DNA from 3 places in the Shewanella sp. SR44-4 genome. Region 1 is predicted to be linked to each of the others. Evidence: predicted binding sites of a transcription regulator. Region 1 holds the regulator's gene; each other region holds the start of a gene.
What was found. Region 1 encodes sigma-54, which starts transcription at its own class of promoters, with help from an activator protein. Its sites were predicted from a motif close to GTTGGCACGNNNNTNGNNT; they were not measured.

Region 1 (3,207 bases):
CGCTTTAGCTGCTAATCCAAAATTTATTTTGCTTGATGAGCCCTTTGCTGGTGTTGATCCTATTTCGGTCATCGACATTAAAAAAATCATCCAACAACTTAAAAATCGCGGTTTAGGGGTATTAATTACCGACCATAACGTACGTGAAACGCTAGACGTTTGTGAGCGAGCCTATATCGTCAGCCAGGGTAATTTAATTGCCGAAGGCACACCTGATGAGATATTAAGTAATCAACAAGTTCGAGCTGTGTACTTAGGTGAACAATTCAAGCTATAGTTACTTTACTGGCCTTTTAGTCTAGCTAACTCATTTCATTGAACGATACCTAAACAACGTTAAATGTCATTGATGTTTATGGCAATCCATTATAGTTCGAGATTGTCATTTTTATGGAAAATCATCTAGGGATAAGCGGTAAATGAAAGCGTCACTCCAACTTAAAATGGGTCAACACTTAACCATGACCCCACAATTGCAGCAAGCCATTCGCTTACTGCAATTATCGTCATTGGAGCTACAGCAGGAAATCCAACAAGCATTAGATTCAAATCCATTGCTTGAAATAGAAGATGAGTTTTCTGAAGCAAAAGACTCCTTAAAAGAAAACCGCGACCAAGCGGATACAGACTTTAGTGACAACAGTATTGTTAATGTCGAAAAAGACACTTCCACCGTCGACATAACAGAATCCATGACCAAAGAAACCATGGATGATTTAGCCATGGATACCACATGGGATGAAGTATACACAGCCTCACCTATGTCAGGTTCAGGCAGTGCAAGCATGCGCGATGACGACATGCCCTTTCAAGGTGAAACCACCGAAGGTCTGTACGAACACTTAGAATGGCAAAAAAATCTCACTCCATTTTCAGACACCGATCTCGCCATTGCCACCGCCATTATTGATGCCATTGATGAACGCGGTTATCTAACCCAAAGTACCGAAGATATTCTCGAAGCCATGGGTGATGAAAATGTGGAACTCGATGAGGTTGAGGCGGTATTAAAACGCGTTCAACACTTTGATCCTGTGGGTGTTGCAGCACGTGATTTAAGCGAATGCCTATTTATTCAATTAGCGCAATACTCTAACGACACACCCCATATCGATAATGCCCGTTTGTTAATTAAAGGCTATTTAGAGTTAATTGCTGGCCGTGATTTCAGATTATTGATGCGTAAAACAAAACTAAAAGAAAATGAGTTACGTGACGCAATCACTCTAATCCAGACACTCAATCCTCGTCCGGGCTTATTAATTACCCCCATGGATGATGAATACGTGATTCCCGATGTCACAGTATTAAAGAAAAATGGCCGTTGGGTAGTAGAGTTAAACCCAGACAACATGCCTAAAATTGGTGTTAATCAGCAATATGCAGCCATGGCTAGAGGCAGTAAAAACCCGTCGGATAGTCAATTTATTCGAGGCCATCTGCAAGAGGCTAAATGGTTTATTAAAAGTATTGAAAGCCGTAATGATACTTTACTTAAAGTGGCAAATTGCATTGTGCAATTTCAGCAAGGCTTTTTTGAATATGGCGAAGAAGCCATGAAGCCTATGGTGCTCAATGATATCGCTGAAGCCGTAGAAATGCATGAATCGACCATTTCACGAGTCACCACACAAAAATATATGCACACCCCTCGTGGCTTATTTGAACTAAAATACTTCTTCTCTAGCCATGTCAGTACTGACGATGGCGGGGAATGCTCATCAACGGCCATTCGTGCTTTTATCAAAAAGCTGGTTGCCGCAGAAAACCAGAAAAAACCACTGAGTGACAGTAAAATGGCTCAGCTTCTGGCAGAACAGGGCATAAACGTTGCTCGTCGTACGATAGCAAAATACCGTGAAGCAATGATGATCCCGCCCTCAAACCAACGTAAGAGTTTATAACCTACTAGGCAATGGAGGATTTTTTATGCAAATAAGTCTGACTGGACGTCATGTCGAAATAACAGAATCTTTACGTGAATACATCCACAGTAAATTTTCAAAGCTTGAACGACACTTCGATCAGATCCATAATGTACACGTTGTGCTCAATGTAGAAAAATTACAACAAAAAGCAGAAGCCAAAATCAACATTAATGGCGCAGAAATTTTTGCAATGTCAGAAAGTACTGATATGTATGCTGCAATAGACGCCCTGATCGATAAACTCGACCGTCAGGTAATTAAACACAAAGAGAAGAATACAAAACACTAACGATGGAACTTTGTACCATTCTGCAGCCGGAATGCACTACCTGTGCCACACCGGGCAGTAAGAAAAAAGTACTGGAACTCATCAGCAATTTAGTCGCTGCCCAGTACCCAACCCTGTCTTCGCAAGAGGTTTTTGAAAGCCTGTTAGCGAGAGAGAAAATGGGTAGCACAGGTATAGGAAATGGCATTGCGATACCTCATGGTAGATTAACGACCATCGATCACCCTATCGCGATATTTATTAAATGTGAAGAAGCCATTGCCTTTGATGCAATCGATAAGCAACCCGTGGATCTTTTATTTGCTTTGTTAGTCCCTGCAGACCAGTGCCAACAACATTTAGGCACGTTATCGAGCATGGCCCAAAAGTTAAGCGATAAGCAAATATTGAAACAGCTTCGTAAAACTCACGACGCAACAGAACTTTATCAGGTTATTACTGCATGAAACTAGTTATAGTATCGGGACGTTCAGGCTCAGGGAAATCCGTTGCCCTGAGAGTATTAGAAGACCTAGGATATTATTGTGTTGATAATTTGCCTTTACCACTCATTGGCACATTATTAGCCCAGCTTAAAGGCAGTAATGATTTGGTTGCGATTAGCGTTGATGTTCGTAACATTGCAGAACAAGGTAAAGTGCTTCAAGACCAATTGGCACTACTTCAAAATGACACTGAAATTATCAGTTTCTTTTTAAATTCCAATGACAAAGTATTGCTTAAACGTTACAGCGAAACACGTCGATTACACCCGTTATCTAAAAATCATATTTCACTGCAAGAAGCGATAAAACTAGAAGGCCGTTTACTTGAGCCTATCGCAAAAATTGTTGATCACTATATCGACACTTCTGCGCTAAATATCTACGAATTAAGCGACCAAGTTAGGCAAATATTATTAGGCAGTGTTGATAAAGAGTTAGTGATTAACTTTGAATCTTTTGGCTTTAAACACGGCATGCCGACAGAAGCAGATTTTATGTTTGATGT
Region 2 (3,207 bases), on a different contig from region 1:
CAAGAACACACTATAGAAGTGTCTTTTAAATCGGCTTCGTTTTCTGCACCGGCTAGCAATAACTCAACTGCGGAACCTTCAATCTCGTCTTGAGACAAATAGCTATCAAGCAAGCGGCTGTAATCGCTGTTATCACCAATCAGCACTGCACCTTTTAAAAATTTACCGGTTTCGTCTAACCATAATTTTTTATAAATACCCGCTTGGTTATCAGATAACTCAACAAACTGTGCGTTATCAAAACCACGGCTAGCACCAATAGCGGCCACATCAACACCCAATAATTTAAGTTTGGTACTCATGTCTGCGCCGGTAAATGACTGCGACACGCTATTAGATGTTAATGAAGCAATATGCGAAGCGACCACTCGGGCCATTTGGTAACCAGGTGCAACTAAACCAAATATTTTTTGTTGCCATAACGCACACTCACCGATGGCATAAACATCGGGCGCTGAGGTTAAACAGTAATCGTCAATTTCAATGCCGCCACGTTCACCGATACAGATATTTGAAACTCGAGCTAATGAATCTTGTGGACGAATACCGGCAGAAAACACAATCATGTCAGTTTCAAGATAAGACTCATCATTAAAGGTCATTCGGTGCATTGCCGTTTCACCGTCAATAATCGCAGTGGTGGCTTTTGAAGTATGTACACTCACGCCGAGCTGTTCAATTTTACTGCACAGTAATTCACCCGCTTTATCATTTAGCTGAACGGGCATCAATTGTGGTGCAAACTCAACAACGTGGGTTTTTACCCCGAGCTGCATCATGGCATTGGCGGCTTCTAAACCTAATAGTCCACCACCAACAACCACCCCAACTTGACTGTTTTGAGCTGCGGCCTGAATCGATTCAAGATCTTCAATGGTGCGATACACTAAGCATTGAGCACGATCGTTACCTTGTATCGGTGGCACAAATGGAAATGATCCCGTTGCAAGCACTAAGCGGGTGTAAGAATAATGATCACCTTGCGCGCTAGTCACCGTTTTGGCGGCAATATCAATTGCCGTAATAGGTGTGTTTAAGTGAAGCGTAATGCCCCAATCTTGATAATCTTGCGCGCTGGTTAACATCAGTGGATCGGCGCTACCGGTCTCGAAATATTTTGACAGCTGCACTCGGTCATAAGCTGGACGCGGCTCTTCACCAAACACGTGCACATCAAACGTTTTATTGAGACCTAAACTGCACACTTGCTCAATAAAATGATGACCAACCATGCCATTACCAACGACCACTAACTTGGGTTTTGAGACTGCCATATCCAACTCCTTCATGCCTTGGACCGTAAAAAGCAAAATGGCGCCAACTCCGCTTAAGGAGTTGGCGCCATTGCCTGTTGAGATCCAAATTTTTAAAATAAATTGTTGAGGTAAACGACCCCGTTAATTGCTGCCATTCACACTATCGTCAATCTGATACTTTATTCATTATATGTATTGTTTGCAGGCTCTATGCCAACTACAAAAAAGACTTAAACCATTGATTTATTAGCCTTAAAAAATCAACAGCCTTTACTAAACGCTCTACTGTTGTCCATCTTGGTCACAACCGCACCAAAGTGAGGCGCACCATCGTTGTTCACTGCGGTGTTTAGTGATTTTGACTTACCATGATGCTGAGTAACAATAGCAATAATTTGCGCTGACATTTGAGCTAATGACAAACCTTTTTGCATCGCTTGTTGTTGAATAATCTGGTGCGCTTTGGTTTCATCGAACCCTTGCTGCATAACGATAAGCTTGGCCTGACTAAGTAGTTTTATACTGCGGATTTCATCATCCAGTTTCTTAAATTCGGCGAGTGTTTTACTCGCTGCATTAAAACGTGCTTGGGCCAAACTAATGACACTGGTTAAACGATTAACACTTAACACCTCAGGAATAAAAGTGATGCGACCGCAATCAAGTAACTCGGTTAATGCTGTCTGCTGCCATGTTTTGGCATTGACAACTATCACCATTGGCTTATTGGTTAATGTACGCTGAATAAGTCCTTGGATTTGAGCGTGCAATGTGTCGGTTAATATCAACAAGGTATCAAATGTTTGTTGATGTAATCGTTGCTCAATTTGGCTCACAGAAGTTAACACAGTGACATGTCCAAACGCTGCCAAACAAGCTTGGTACTTTACAACTTCACAATCGACCACTGGCACAGCTGAAAAACTCAGGTCACAAAAAATTAAACTGCGCATAACCACTCCTCGTTCAGCCATTTGGCTAATGGATTGTCTGTTGAACTGAAGCGGTTTGCCCAACATTGTTGACTCAAGTAAACGGCTTGCTCCGCTGCCATAATCTTCTGTGAATTTGATTTTTGTGAAATGGATTCTGGTGAAATTGCTTCCGGTGGAATAATCGCTGTATTTAATTTGTGGTTAAGTAATAACAATACTGCAGCCAACGTTGCCGTCATACTGCTAAGCGCCTGCTCAATCATGGTGCGCGACATTAATGATGTCAGCGCATCAGCAGAAAAAGGCTCTTTTTCGCGCCATAACAGCGCAAGAATGTCGCTAGATAATTCAGCTTGACCCACTTTTGCACCAGAAAAGCCTTCTAATAACGTAGGGATAGATAAGCTCGATACCGCTATATTATCTGTCTGTCCGTTGACGACAGTTATCGTGGTAGCCACTCTTGGATTACACTCGGTTTCACCTTGTAAGCCTTTAAAAATAGCCACACTGCCGGCGTGATATTCGCTTTTCTCAAATAAAATTTCGCATATTCCTTGGTGTACCGCATCTAACCCAGGGTGAAAATAACTGCGAAGGCTTATTGGTGCATTAGTTGGGTTCATGCAACGCGCTGCGGTTTGAATCAAACTGCGTAGACCTAATTCTTGATGTAATTGACGACACTCATCTAACACTGGTGCTAAGTCACCCGCTCGAACATAAACAATATTATCTGACTGCAATGCCACTTTGGCCATTTGTGATGATGTACAACACGCAATATTAAGTGATGCTAAACATGATTCAACATGACGGCGATGAGGTAACGCTTGGCTGTCACCGTGTAACATCACCCGAATACCTTGTTTCGCCAATAACTTAGCAACCAGTAAAAGCCAAGGTAACTGTTCGCGCTTGCCCGCATACACAGGCCAATCGATATCAACCTCAAGCGAATGCCAACCTTTATCGACAGTGCGACGTAAGCCCGCCACCATCCCTGCTATTTCTTC
Region 3 (3,207 bases), on a different contig from region 1:
AAAGGTTTTTGCTCCTGTTGCTAGCACCAGTTTTGTATAAGGATAAGCAACACCTTCAACAAACACCGCTTGCTGTTCACTATCAATGCAATCAACCTTGGTAAAAGCATGCAGAGTAATATTATTCTCGGAGGCAAACTCTTGTGCAGTAAGGCGGATTAAGTCCGCACTGTTTTGCTTGTTACTAAATACATGGCTCAAGTCCGGTTTATTATAATCGTGGCCTTCATCAAGGGTGAACACGGTTATCGGTAAATGCTTATCTGTGCGTCTAATGGTTTTGATTAGTTGATATGAGCCAAAGCCGCTACCGATGATAATGATGGGGGCGCTCATGATGCTTTCCTCTCAGCGATAGGGACAAAAACATCTTTGCCAAGGCCGCAATCTGGGCAAAGGAAAAAGTCTGGCACTTCGCTCCAAGGTGTACCTGGTGTTACATCTTGATTAGGCTCACCCAATACTGGCTCATATACCCAATTACACACAGTGCAGAGCATATTTTGTGAATCACTCATTGCCGTCGCTGTTGTACATGTCGGTTTGGTTGCTTGAGTTGCTTGAGTTGGCTTAGTGGTTACAGTGGCTTGAGCACTCTTAGCTAGCGATGCCGGTGAAATGGATTTTACATTACTTAAATCATGCCATGCCCAGCTTTTAGCTATCTGGCGACCGTGCTCACGGCATTCGCGCATCGCTTTACCATCTGGTCGCCATTTTGCTTTTAAGCCGACAATGGTTTCAAATCCGGCATCTGTAAGACGGGTGTGAATACGGTCAACTGCGCCGCCGTTCCAGCCATAACTTCCAAATGCACCGGCTTTTTTATCTTTAAAGCGCAGGCCTGTGATCTCTTCTAGCATTCCCGCGACTTTCGGCATCATGACATTGTTCATGGTTGATGAACCCACCAAAATACCTTTGGAGCGGAACACGTTAGCTAATATGTCATTTTTATCATGACGGGCCACGTTAAACACTTTAACCGACACAACAGGGTCAACGTCGTGGATGCCTTGAGCAATGGCATCGGCCATCATGCGGGTGTTATTAGACATCGAATCATAAAAAATGGTGATTCTGTCTTCTTGATAATTATCTGCCCATTGCAGATATTGATGAATAATTTGTGCTGGGTTGTCGCGCCACACTACGCCATGGGCGGTAGCAATCATGTCAACGGGCAGGTTAAAGCTTAGCACCTCGTTAATTTTGGCGGTAACCAGCGAGCTAAACGGGGTTAAAATATTGGAATAATAGCGTAAACACTGATCCATCAATTCAATTTGGTCTACTTCGTCATTAAACAAATGCTCATCGCAGTAATGCTGACCGAACGCATCATTGCTAAACAACACAGCATCTTCCGTTAAATAGGTCATCATGCTGTCAGGCCAATGCAACATAGGGGTTTCAATGAACACCAGCTGCTTACCGTTACCAATGTCTAAGGTATCGCCGGTTTTAACGATATTAAAATTCCACTCTGTATGGTGATGTAAGCCAGTAATAGAGTCGATAGCATTTTCGGTACAGTAAATCGGGGTATTAGGAATTTTAGCCATTAAAGCCGCTAAGGCACCTGAGTGATCTTCTTCCGCATGGTTAATGACGATGTAATCAATCTTATCGAGATCAATTTCCATCTCAAGGTTTTGGATAAATTGCAGGCTGAAACGATGGTCAACAGTATCGATTAAGACATTTTTCTGTTCACGAATAAGGTAACTATTATAACTGGTGCCTTTGGTGGTTTTATATTCAGTACCATGGAAGTCCAATATTTCCCAGTCACGTTGTCCGACCCAATCGATGTTATTTTTAATGTGAATTGTCATATGTACACCTGTAATAAATTAGAAGTTAAAGTTGATAGAGATATTTCAAAAGTTAACTTCGTTATTGCAGAGTGCATGCCAACTGTTTATCTTATTGATTATATGCAGGTAATGTATATTTAGTGAATTTTATTGATGTCATAAAGACACACTGTGAACTGTCAATATGACGCTAAATTGTCATATTGACTTCTTATTGTGTTATAAAACGACATTATTGATGAAATGCCAATCACAGGCTTTATCGCTATTTATCAGCTAATACAAACTGAGATAAATGCTTGCTTCAGTTGCATTTTGTAATGTTATTGTTATTACATTAAGCTAAGGCTATTCACTAGAATACGATAACCACGAAATTTACTGAGCTGTTTATGTCGTAAAATTTGTATTAATTCAATCCCTTTGGATGTCAGATATAAAAAGGATGTTAGATGATAGATTTTAATAATAAAGGTTTTTTCAAACTGAAGCAGGATTCTGATTTTGCAGACAAAGCCCGCGATTTACTTATCGATGATGAACGAGTCATTGATTCATATAAATCCATGCGTGATGGTGTCATTTTTACCAGTAAAAGAATTATCGCTGTTAATGTTCAAGGCATTACAGGAAGTAAAAAAGATTTTACATCTTTGCCTTACAAAAATATTGTCGCTTACTCAATTGAAACATCGGGGACATTCGATCTCGATTCCGAACTAGAAATATACTTTTCAGCGATAGGCAAAGTTAGGTTTGAGTTTACTGGTAAGGCCTCAATGCTGGAGATATCAAAAATAATCTCAGGTTATTTATTATAGTTCTGCAAATGCCGCTATTGTCAATAATTGCTTAATAAATTGATAATTTCAACAAACGAACCATTAAGGTTTAATCTGTTGTAAAATATGAGTTTAGTCTAGAATTTAATGCTGAAACTGAGGAGTGTTAAGTGGGTCGTTTCGTCAGTTATCTGGCGTCGAGAAAGACTAAAACGTGGGGTGTAAAATTGTAAATATGGCTAATGTTCAAATCAGAGTGTTGCTGATGAGTGATTGGGGAATCTATAGAAGGTTACGTTTATTAGCATTACAAGACTCGCCAGATTCGTTTGGCTCGACTTATGAACGAGAAGCTGAATTTACCGACGAAGAGTGGATTTCTCGTCTTAATGCAAGCAATCGAGCAAAGCATGCATTGCCACTGATCGCTGAACTTGATGGCGTCGCTGTAGGCTTAGCATGGGGACAGATCCATAGTTCTAGTTCTATTCCTATGAATACTGATGCTGCACATGTGTATCAAATGTGGATGTCACCACGCGCACGCGGATATGGACTTAGTAAGTTATTACTGAATAGCATTATTGATTGGGCCAAAAAATCTA

Region 2: the regulator sigma-54 is predicted to act here: its motif matches at 1,456-1,474, upstream of nirB (nitrite reductase large subunit NirB).
Region 3: the regulator sigma-54 is predicted to act here: its motif matches at 1,903-1,921, upstream of norV (anaerobic nitric oxide reductase flavorubredoxin).

The regions. Positions count from the first base shown of each region.
Region 1 is NZ_JACJDU010000001.1:59,229-62,435, reverse strand. Features, by position in the region: gene lptB (LPS export ABC transporter ATP-binding protein) at 1-277, shown strand, start outside; gene H5125_RS00240 (RNA polymerase factor sigma-54) at 420-1,904, shown strand; gene hpf (ribosome hibernation promoting factor) at 1,930-2,217, shown strand; gene ptsN (PTS IIA-like nitrogen regulatory protein PtsN) at 2,220-2,663, shown strand; gene rapZ (RNase adapter RapZ) at 2,660-3,207, shown strand, end outside.
Region 2 is NZ_JACJDU010000013.1:22,797-26,003, forward strand. Features, by position in the region: gene nirB (nitrite reductase large subunit NirB) at 1-1,274, opposite strand, end outside; gene H5125_RS08405 (ANTAR domain-containing response regulator) at 1,517-2,209, opposite strand; gene H5125_RS08410 (glycosyl transferase) at 2,197-3,207, opposite strand, start outside.
Region 3 is NZ_JACJDU010000055.1:20,955-24,161, forward strand. Features, by position in the region: gene norW (NADH:flavorubredoxin reductase NorW) at 1-336, opposite strand, end outside; gene norV (anaerobic nitric oxide reductase flavorubredoxin) at 333-1,838, opposite strand; gene H5125_RS18950 (PH domain-containing protein) at 2,273-2,641, shown strand; gene H5125_RS18955 (GNAT family N-acetyltransferase) at 2,868-3,207, shown strand, end outside.